DNA from 2 places in the Cobetia sp. PDI-12MA genome. Region 2 is predicted to be linked to the other one. Evidence: riboswitches for the same ligand, from Rfam matches in the RefSeq annotation. Region 2 holds a riboswitch; the other holds the start of a gene.
The links. Region 2 has a riboswitch for thiamine pyrophosphate ahead of tenA (thiaminase II). Riboswitches for the same ligand answer to the same signal wherever they lie in the genome.
Positions count from the first base shown of each region.

Region 1: another riboswitch for thiamine pyrophosphate. It lies ahead of AC5WNI_RS06070 (ABC transporter ATP-binding protein); the one in region 2 lies ahead of tenA (thiaminase II).

Region 1 covers NZ_CM183351.1:1,415,950-1,421,479, reverse strand. The annotation lists gene AC5WNI_RS06080 (potassium/proton antiporter) at 1-1,024, opposite strand, end outside; gene AC5WNI_RS06075 (phosphotransferase family protein) at 1,162-2,127, opposite strand; TPP riboswitch at 2,315-2,428, shown strand; gene AC5WNI_RS06070 (ABC transporter ATP-binding protein) at 2,487-3,239, shown strand; gene AC5WNI_RS06065 (ABC transporter permease) at 3,236-4,003, shown strand; gene AC5WNI_RS06060 (ABC transporter substrate-binding protein) at 4,150-5,442, shown strand.
Region 2 covers NZ_CM183351.1:3,011,389-3,016,918, reverse strand. The annotation lists gene thiC (phosphomethylpyrimidine synthase ThiC) at 1-1,354, opposite strand, end outside; TPP riboswitch at 1,481-1,621, opposite strand; gene tenA (thiaminase II) at 1,782-2,441, opposite strand; TPP riboswitch at 2,588-2,714, opposite strand; gene AC5WNI_RS12880 (TIGR04282 family arsenosugar biosynthesis glycosyltransferase) at 2,868-3,569, opposite strand; gene AC5WNI_RS12875 (TIGR04283 family arsenosugar biosynthesis glycosyltransferase) at 3,586-4,347, opposite strand; gene AC5WNI_RS12870 (PQQ-dependent sugar dehydrogenase) at 4,827-5,530, opposite strand, start outside.

The DNA.
Region 1 (5,530 bases), 1.6 Mb from region 2:
GCAATCCCACCCAGCTGATGAACCACAGCTCGCGCCAGCGGAAGCGGAAGAACGGCTTGAGACACAGGATGACCGCCAGCGGGCGCACCACCAGAATCAGCGCCACGCTGAGGATGGCGGCCGGCAGCGCGAACTGCAGCATGGTCGACGGCGAGACCAGCAGGCCCAGCATCAGGAACAGCACGATCTGCGAGAGGTGTGCCATGCCATCATGCACCGGCAGGATGTGCTCCAGATGACGACCGGGGTGATTCCCGATCATCAGGCCGCACAGATAGATGGCGAGGAAACCGCTGCCGCCCATCTCGTTGGTGGTGGCGAACAGGCTCAAGCCAAGTGCCAGCGCCAGCAGCGAATAAAGACCGGGGGCGAGGTCCAGATAACGCATCAGGCGTGCGATCAACCAGCCGCCGGCGATCCCCATGGCGGCGCCGACACCGAACTGCAGCAGGAAGCTCATGATGCCCGACGCGACGCCGGAGAGCTGACCGGTCAGGATCTCGGCCAGCGTGATGGTCAGGAAGATCGCCATCGGGTCGTTGGTGCCGGACTCGATTTCCAGCGTCGCACCGACACGCTCATTGAGGTGAACGCCCTGGCCTCCCAGCAGCGAGAAGACCGCCGCGGCATCGGTGGAACCGACGATGGCCCCGACCAGCAGGCCTTCGATCAGGGTGAGATCAAACAGCCACATGGCCAGAAGGCCCACCAGGCCACTGGTCATGAAGACCCCGACGGTGGCCAGCACCAGCGCCGGTTTCAGGCCGGCACGAAACGTGGACAGCCGCGTACGCAGGCCGCCATCGAGCAGGATGAGCGCCAGCGCCAGATTGCCGATCATGTAAGCGGATGAGGCGTCGTCGAACTGGATGCCCAGGACGCCATCTTCACCCGCCAGCATGCCAAGACCGAGGAACAGCAGTAGCAGCGGCATGCCAAGACGCGCCGAGACGCGGCTGGCCAACACGCTCAAGGCGATCAGCGTGCCTGCCAGCAAGAAATAATAATTCAGGTTCTCTACCACGAGTGCTCCCCCGCCAAGCCCTACATCAGATCTCGAATGACGTCCATGACGACTCACCCACAGTATTCCATGTCAGCGAAGGGGCTGCAGAGAAATTTCACACCTTTCATGTACTTGCAGTGTACAGCACGCGAATTTCACGCCAGGCTGCGCGGCGAGACCCAGGCAGGGGCTGCCGCAAGCTCAGCATAGGACCGCGGGCCGAATGCCTCCATCGCCCACAACAGCGCACGGCACAGCTCACGCTGGCCATCGAGATCGACCATGCGCCCATGGCGCGAATAGCCCTTCATGAAGGCCTGACGCTGCTCCGGCGTTTCCAGCAGCAACTCCACCAGCGCCCAGTCGAACTCGATCGGCGCCCACACCAGCGCTTCCCAATCGCTCCATACCCAGCCGGTGGCGGCGCACAGATACTGATCGGCGCGCATGTCCGGCAGACACCACACCGCGCGAGTCGGCGCCGGGAAGGTGCGCTTGAGCAGCGTGCCGAGTTCCGCGCGACGCGGGTGATGGGCCAGAAAGCGCGTGACGCGGGCATTCCAGTGCAACAGCGGCATCGGCTGCGCCAGCGGCTGACCGAAGCCCGACACCGTATCCTGATGCAGGCGACCGAGCTGGTCGCCCAGCAGCTCACAGAAGGTGATGCTGAGATTGCTCGGCTGACCGCTGGACCACGGCAGGTGCCAGATGGGCGCGCCATCGAGACGCCCCAGGAAGGTCAGGGGCAGCGGCGGAATCGGCAGGCGCGCGGGCAAGGCGCCCGCCAGTCGCGTCAAACCCTCCGGCGTCGCCCAGCGATCGGCACCGAAGACCCCGCGCATGGCGTGCCAGAAGGGGTCGTGGTCTGGCCCGGTTCGCGCCAGCTTGATCAGCCCCGGCGTGCCGCCACGCTGGCGCCACAGCCAGTTGGCGCTATCCGGCCAGGCGAGTGCCAGCGGTTCGAGCGGTTGCCCCAGATAGGTCGAGAGCCGTCGAGTCAGTGACTCCTCGGGCCAGCCCCTGGGCACGGGGTGCGGCTCCCCCGTGGCGTCAGCTGCGCTCGGCCGTCGCGGGGGGACGGGATAGCTGGAACAGGTCGAGAGATCCGGTGTGTCGGGCATGATGATCTCCTTGGGCAACACGTCTTGTTACAGTCATGTTCAGCATACCCAAGGCGTGCCACATCGGCATAGTCCGTTTCGCCCCACTCAGGAAAGCCAATCAGGAAAGCCACTCAAGAAAGTCGCCGTCTCCCCTGCCCCGACTTGCGTCGGACAAGACACCGGCAAGACAGTGACGTTACACTGTCGGCCTGGATGGGGGTGCCCGAGAATGGGCTGAGAGTCGCAGCGATACGTCGCGCGACAACCCCTGGAACCTGATCCGGTTGATACCGGCGGAGGGAATCCCCGACGCGTGCCCTGCACGGCGCGTCACCTGCTTCCTCCTGCCGGCACGCCGCCTGACCACGGAATTGCCTGTGTCGCTGGGACTCACCCTCAACAACGCACGAATCGATTACGCCGGCCACACGCTGTTCCGCGATATTTCCGCGCGTCTGGAGGCTGGTAGCTGGACGGCACTGCTGGGGCGCTCCGGCTGCGGCAAGAGCTCGCTGCTGCGCCTGCTGGCTGGCCTGGAAATGTCAGATCTCCACCAGCTCGACCTCGCCACCGATGACGGTCAGCCGCTGACCGACCGCGTGGCCTGGATGGCGCAGCAGGACCTGCTGCTGCCGTGGCGGCGCGTCATCGACAACCTGTGGCTGGGCGATGACCTGCGCCGGCGGCCGCGCAATCGCGAACTCGCCCATGAGCTTCTGGCCGCGGTCGGGCTTGAGGGTCGTGAGCAGGCCTGGCCGGACGCCCTCTCCGGCGGCCAGCGCCAACGCGTCGCTCTCGCCCGCACGCTCTATCAGCAGGCGCCGATCGTGATGATGGATGAGCCGTTCTCGGCGGTGGATGCCATCACCCGTCTGGAGCTGCACGATCTGGCCAGCCGCCTGCTCAAGGGCCGCACCGTCCTGATGGTGACCCACGACCCGCTTGAGGCATTGCGCCTTGCCGATCAACTGCTGGTGCTGCGCCCGTCGAGCGCCCCGGGCCACGGCGCCGAGCTTGAGCATCTGCCGGGGCTTGGCGCCGTGCGGCCGGTGCCGCTGGATGACCCGGCCCTGCCGCCGGCGCAGGCGCAACTGATCGCCCGCCTGCGTGATAGCGAGGAGGCCGCATGAAACGTCTGCACGCCATGCGTCACCTCGTCATCAGTACGCTGCTCCTGCTGGGACTTTGGCAGCTGATCATTGCCGTTACCGCCGTACCGCCCTACATTCTGCCCACGCCCCAGGCCGTGCTCGAGGTGCTGATCCAGAAGGCACCGCTGCTGGCCCATCACGCTGGCGTCACCATCAGCGAGATACTGGCCGGGCTGGTGCTGGGCATCCTGCTCGGGCTTTCCACCGCGCTGGCGCTGGCCTTCATCCCCCGCCTGCGCCGTACGCTGTTGCCGATGCTGCTGATCAGCCAGGTGATACCGCTGTTCGCGATCGCCCCACTGCTGGTGCTGTGGCTCGGCTATGACATGCTGTCCAAGGTAGTGATGGCGACGCTGATCATCTATTTCCCGGTCGCCTCCACTGGCTACGACGGCCTGCGCCAGACCCAGCAGGGCTGGCTGGATCTGGCCCACACCCTGGGCGCCAGCCCATGGCGCAGATTGATCCACATCCAGCTGCCCGCCGCACTGCCGGCGCTGGCCTCCGGCATTCGCATGGCCGCGACTGCCGCCCCCATCGGCGCCGTCATCGGGGAATGGGCCGGTGCCAGCCAGGGGCTGGGCTATCTGATGCTCAACGCCAACGCGCGCATGGAGATCGACCTGATGTTCGCCGCCCTGCTGGTGCTGGTTGCCTTTTCCCTGCTGCTCTATTTCTCGCTGGATGCGCTGCTGCGCACCCTGATGCCCTGGCACCGCGACCGGCTGACACGTCTGAGCTGACACGCCTTGCCTTCGGAAAAATACTGCATGACCGCATGACCGCATGACCGAAAGACGCAACGACGCTCGACACAAACTGCAAGAGCCTGACGACTGCCGCCCACGAACGGCAGCACCACTACCCTGTGATCACAAGGAACTCCGCCATGTCTCATTCGTCATCGGCGCCACGGCGCAAAGCACAGCCGACACGTTCACCGCGTGCCTCGCTGCTGTCCACCGCCTTCGCCACCCTGCTGACCACGCTGTGCCTGAGCAGCCTGCCAGCCACTGCCATGTCGGCCCACGCCGCCGAGGCAGAACCCGCCGCGACCAGCACCCAGTCAGCGCCGGAAATCGTCGCTCAGCAAGCCGAGGTCGGAGTGAACGGCGACTCAACCGCCTCCGCGCCGGTGGCGAGTCAGGAAGCCGTGGAAGCGACTGCCGGCGCCGCCGAGCAGGCGAAGAACGGTGCTGAACCGACCGCGGAAGCCACGCCAGCCGGCGACGAACAGAGCGCTGATGCTGACTCGAAGGACGTTGCCAAGGACGCTGCCACCGCCGAGCAGCCGCTGACGCAGTTCAAGGTCATGCTCGACTGGTACACCAACCCCGGTCACGCCCCGCTGGTGCTGGCACAGGAGCTGGGGCTGTTCAAGAAGCACGACCTTGATGTCGAATTGATCGCCCCCGCCGACCCGAGCGTGCCGCCCAAGCTGGCTGCCGCCGAGCGTGTCGATATCGCCATCAGCTATCAGCCGCAACTGCACCTGCAGATCGATCAGGGCCTGCCGCTGGTGCGTATCGGCACCCTGGTCGCCACGCCGCTGAATGTGGTGGTGGTGCGCGCCGACAGCGACATCCAGTCGATCGCCGACCTCAAGGGCAAGCGGGTCGGCTACTCGGTCGGCGGTGTCGAGGAAGTGCTGCTCTCCACCATGCTGCAGCACAGCGGCCTGACGCTGGATGACATCACGCTGACCAACGTCAACTTCTCGCTGACGCCGTCACTGCTGACGCGCAAGGTCGATGCCGTCACCGGCGCCTTCCGCAACTTCGAGCTGGCCCAGATGGCTCAGGAAGGCGTCAAGGGCCGCGCCTTCTACATCGAGGAAGAAGGCGTGCCGACCTATGACGAGCTGATCTTCGTCGCCAACAGCGACAGCTACGAGCGCAAGCAGGCGCAGTACGCCGGCTTCCTCGCCGCCGTCGGCGAAGCCACCGCCTGGATCATCAACCACCCGGACCAAGGCTGGGAGATGTTCCGTGACTCCGATCCGGCACTGGATACCGAGCTCAACAAGGAAGCCTGGTACGCCACCCTGCCGCGCTTCGCGCTGCGTCCTGCCGCGCTGGATGCCGGCCGCTACCGTGACTTCGAGGACTTCCTGTTCGAGCGCGGCATGATCAAGAAGCGCCAGTCGCTGAGCCACCTGGCCGTCGACGTCAACGCGCCCTGAGACGTTGAGCGCTTGAGCGCGCCCCATGCAAAACGCCCTGCCGGAATCTCCGACAGGGCGTTTTGGGTTTAGGTCCGGCTCACTCTCG
Region 2 (5,530 bases):
CGCCGAGCGTCTCGAGCTCACCGAACTGGGCGGCGTCGTTGGCATCGGCCACCGAGCCCGGGCGCAGGCCATCGCCCAGCGACAGGCTGATGTCGTAGGCCTTGCAGATTTCGCAGATGTCCTCGAAGTGGCGATAGAGGAAGCTTTCCTCGTGATGCGCCAGACACCACTTGGCCATGATCGAGCCGCCGCGCGAGACGATGCCGGTCACGCGACTGGCAGTCAGCGGCACATAGCGCAGCAGGACGCCGGCGTGGATGGTGAAGTAGTCGACGCCTTGTTCGGCCTGCTCGATCAGCGTGTCGCGGAAGATCTCCCAATCGAGGTTCTCGGCCACGCCATCGACCTTCTCCAGCGCCTGATAGATCGGCACCGTGCCGATGGGCACGGGAGAGTTGCGCAGAATCCATTCACGGGTCTCGTGGATGTTGGCGCCGGTCGAGAGGTCCATCACGGTGTCGGAACCCCAGCGGATCGCCCAGGTCATCTTGTCGACCTCTTCCTCGATGGAGGAGGTGACCGCCGAGTTGCCCAGGTTGCCGTTGACCTTCACCAGGAAGTTGCGGCCGATGATCATCGGCTCGCTTTCCGGGTGATTGATGTTGGCGGGAATGATGGCGCGGCCGCGTGCGACTTCCTCACGCACGAATTCGGCGGTGATCTCGTCGGGCAGGTTGGCGCCGAAGCTGTGGCCCGGGTGCTGGTGGCCCAGAATGCTCTCGACGGCTTCGCTGCCCTGATATTCCTCACGCAGCGCGATACGACGCTGATTCTCGCGAATCGCGATGTATTCCATCTCCGGCGTGATGATGCCCTGGCGCGCATAGTGCAGCTGGGTGACATTCTTGCCCGGCAGGGCACGACGCGGGCGATGGTCCAGCTCGAAGCGCAGTGACGACAGGCGCAGGTCGGCCTGGCGCACGCGGCCATATTCACTGCTCAGCTGATTGAGCTGTTCGGTATCACCGCGTTCCTCGATCCACTTTTCGCGCAGCGGTGCCAGACCCCGGCGAATATCGATCTCGACCGCCGGGTCGGTGTAGGGGCCGGAGGTATCGTAGACGACGATCGGCGGGTTCTCTTCCAGACCGCTGGAGGTCTGGGTCGGAGAGCAGACGATCTCGCGCATCGGCACGCGGATGTCCGGACGGGAGCCTTCGATATAGATCTTGCGCGAGCCGCTCAGCGGCGCGATGGCGGCGGCGTCGACTTGTGCTTCGCTGGCGAGGTGGCGGCTGCCATCCTTGCGAACGGCGCGCGCGCGTGCCTTGGGGGCAGACTCAGGCTGCGAGGCGAGCGGTGACTCGGCGGCGTTGGTGGCTTGCGGGTCTTGTGTTGTCGGGGCAGTGCTCATGCAGGTCTCCTCAAAGGGCGACGTCACGGCTGACGTCATCATGGGAAGACCGTGCGCAGGGAGAGGATGGTCGTCGCCGACTCCTTGCCAACAGGTGGCCCGGGAGCGAGGCGGCCGCGCGCAGCGGCTGGCCATCAGCTTGATTCCTACGCCGGTCCTAACCGGTTCAGGTTCCACGGGACCCCTTGCTGGCAAGCTCGCGCGTCAGGGCGGCGAAGCATGCATGCAGGATCTCAGCCGGTTCCACCGGCACCCCGTCAAGCGTGTGCAGATTTCAATGCGAGAGTGTGTTGCCCGAAGCGTCAGGCTTGCCCCGGGGAGCGTTCTCTCATCCAGGCTCTGTTGGCCTGTCAGTCGTGCCATCCATGGGGGATGGCGTCATCCCGAGCGGCTCATGGCGAGCACCGGGACGTCAGTCTGTGATGACTCAAGCGCGATCGAGACCCATCTGCCAGAAGTCGATCTCGAGTCGCGTGGCGTCACGGAAGACATCGACCAGTTCACCCAGTCGACGCTCCGAGACCTCCGAGAGTCGCGCATCCAGCCATTCACGCTCGGCTTCGACGGCTTCCTTGAAGTCATCGCTTGAGTACATCGCGATCCAGTCCGCGTACGGGTTGTTCTCGATCTCGGTGGTGTCTTGATCGAGCAGCCACTCGGCGATCTCGCCGTAGCCGATCAGGCAGGGCGCGAGCGCCACGTGCAGATCGAGCAGGTCGCCGCGCTGGCCGCAATCGAGCACGTAACGGGTATAGGCCAGGGTGGCGCGCGATTCCGGCAGCTCGCTCAGATCATCCTCGCTGATGCCCCACTCGCTGCAGTAGCCGATATGCAGATCGAGCTCGGTATTGAGGATGGTGTCGAGACTGGCCGTGGCCTGACGCAGCTCCGCGAGGGTGCGGCTCTTGTAGGCGGCCAGCGCCCAGGCACGCGCGAAGTGGATCAGGAACAGGTAGTCCTGCTGCAGGTAATGGCGGAAGGACTCCTCCGGCAGACGACCTTCGCCCAGCTGGCGAACGAAGTCGTGCTCGAGATAGTCACGCCATTCCTCGGCGCAGGCACTGGTCAGGTCGTTGAAACTAGGCATGACGCATCCCTCGGTGAGCGTGCTGACGACCCGTGATGGGGCGGCAGTTCTCTGGCGCAAGCGTGGCCAGTACCGGAACAGGAGCAGGGGAAAAGCGGGGGAGGTGCCGACAGTCACCGTGAGAAAGTGGTGACGTTATCGAGTGGCATCGCTTCACGCTTGATCCCTACGCCGGTACTAGCCGGATCAGGTTCGGCGGGATCGTCATTCACGCAAGGACATTGCCTGCGCATGACATCTCAGCCGGTCTTACCGGCACCCCGTCAAGCTGTGACATATGAGTCACGATGCAGCGAGTGTAACAGCCCTGCGGCGCAGAAGAAGGGCAGTGTGAGCAAAAATGCATACGACTTTGGGAGGCCTGCCGAAGGTGTGAAGAGCCTCAAGCGGGCTTGTGATGAGCCTCGAGCGGGTTCATGGACAGTCTCAAGCGACAATGTCCGCCATGAGCGCCGGCAGGTGGCGCGACAGTCGCGCAAGGTCACGCGGCTCATCGACATCCCAGCTGATCGGCAGGCAAGAGTACGTTCTGCCTGCCCGTGCCAGCCGCGCCAGGGTGTCCCGGCAGACATGGGCGTGGCTCCAGCGTGGCAGCAGGAAGGCTTGCGGGCAGGGCGCCTTGAGGCCGATCAAGCCATAGCCCCCATCCTCGGTGGGCTGCAGGACCGCGTCGTGAGTGCGCAGTCTGTGGGCTGCCTCGCGCAGGCGCTGGCTGTCCAGCGCCGGCAGGTCGGAGCCCATCAGCAATACCGGCCCCTCGGGTAGATGTCGGGCCATGGCCCGGGACATCCGTTCACCGAGGTCCCCCTGTGGCTGTACCTCGAAGGTGAGGTCGGCTGAGGTGTCGACAACGCTTCGCAGCCGGGCTTCCAGCGCCACCTGCAGAGCCGCCTGTTCAGGTGTCTGTCTCGACGGCTCGGCAGCGGGCGTCAGCATCACCACGACCTTGCCAAGGCGCGCGGCGCAGGCCTGGTCAGCGATATGGCACAGCATCCGCTCATAGAGTCGAGCTGCACCCTCGGGGCCGAGTGCGGGGATCAGGCGTGTCTTGCAGTGGCCGGCGATGGGCAGGCGACCGAAGATGATGAGGGTCGGGCGCACCTCTGACGCGGCATCAGTTGTGGGCAAGGTAGGCAACGCCGCATCACGCATGGGGCATGCCGCGCTGCTCACAGGCCTGCGCCGCGGCGCGATAGCCGTAAAGGCGTGCCAGGCGTGCAGGGGAGACGCCGCACCAGGCCGCCAGCCGCAGTCCCCACATCTTGACGATGGTGCGCCAGACGCCGTGGGTCTCCCAGCGCCGACCGCTGGTGGTAACGCGCGCCGTCAGGTTCATTGGCGGGGTCAGATGTTTGAGCTGGGCACTCAGCCAGATATCTTCCATCAGTGGCATGTCGGCAAAGCCACCGATGGCCTCGAAGGTCGAGCGCTGCACGAACTGGGTCTGGTCGCCCGTGCTGATGCTGGTCAGCCGCGAGCGCAGATTCATCATGGCGGCGATCATCGGTAACCACGGCGACTCGCCCTTGATGCTGACATCGAAGCGGCCCCAGTCGCTGCGGCGATGCGTCGTGACGGCCTCCTTGAGCAATGCCAGCGCATTGTCGGGCAAGTCGGTATCGGCATGCAGAAACAGCAGCCATTCTCCGCGTGCATGCGCGGCTCCGGCATTCATCTGGCGTGCCCGGCCCGGCTCACTGCCCAGCACGGCATCACACAGCGGATGGGCCAGTGAGGGGGTGCCATCCGTCGAACCGCCATCCACCACGATCACTTCACAGTCCCCTCCCGCGCGCAGGCGATTCAGGGCGATCAGGGTTTGCACGATGCCGGCTGCCTCGTCATGCACCGGCATCACGATGCTCAGCCAGGGAGCGCGCGTCAGGTGCGTGCATGTGCTTGGCAAGGAGTCCTGGCTGGCGGGCGTCCGTGCTGCTGGGGGTGGCTGCTGGTTCATGGCGGCAGGCTCCGACGATGGCGTATCCGTTGGATCATACGCAGGAGTTCTTAGGCTGGATGCACGAGCGAGAGACGCTCTCTCAACGCGTCATCGTTCATTAAACGCTTGGCGTCGACCCAGTGTCGCTCCATGACCTCACAATGCCTAGCTGGCCATTGGGTGCATGCGAGGATACAGGACTACATTTCTGTAATTCGAAGGCGGGGCATGAACGGCAGGTTTTCAGAATCTGCAGCAGGCAACCACTGCAGCCATAGGCCCTATTCATGGGCTCTCTGCCAAGCAGCTCCTGGAGAGAGCGCCCGGAGAGGGGGCTTGGACAAAGGGCTTGGAGAGAAGGCTTGGACAAAGGGCTTGGAGAGAAGGCCCGGAAAGAGGGCCAAGACCTCGCTTCTCAAGGGAGCGTTCTGTTGGAGGTCAGTCCATCAATCGAAGGTGAGGCGATAGAGGCCAGCCGCGCCGCTATCCGAGGTGAAGTACAGGCTGCCATCAGGGCCGAACAGGACATCGAGCGGGCGAATCCAGCGCTGGCCGCTGCTGCTGTCCTGCAGACCGGTCAGCACTGGCACCAGGCGTGCTTCAGTGTCTGGCGTCGCCAGCTTGAGGCCCAGCAGGCGAGGCTCACGACGGCTGGCCGGATCACCTGCGGCGTTGCCGGAGGGAGCCGTGCCCCAGCTGCCGTGGACGGCCACCACGACATCCATGTCTGCGGCCAATGGATGTTCTGGCGGTACCACCGCGATTCCCATCGGCGCACTGCGAGCGGGAACCTCGGCCAGTGGCGGCGCAATCTCGTCACGCTCGCGCGGTGAATCGCTCGTGATGCAGTCATCCGTCTGCCAGCGGCCATCGACCCACTGATACCAGGGCATGCCATGGAAGCTGCCTTCGCGGGCTGCGACCACCAACTCGCGAGGTTGCTCGTAGCCCCAGTGGTCGGGGCCGTTGTTGGTGGCCAGCAGACGTGGCTCATCTTCCCTACCTGGCTGCCAGGCGAGGCCTACCGGGTTGCGCAGCCCGCTGGCCCAGGGCTGCCAGTGCGGGGCATCGCCGGATTCCTCAAGGCGCAGCACGCCACCGCGGCGTTCACTGAAGGAGTAGCCCTGCTCGCTGCCTGCGAGATATTGAT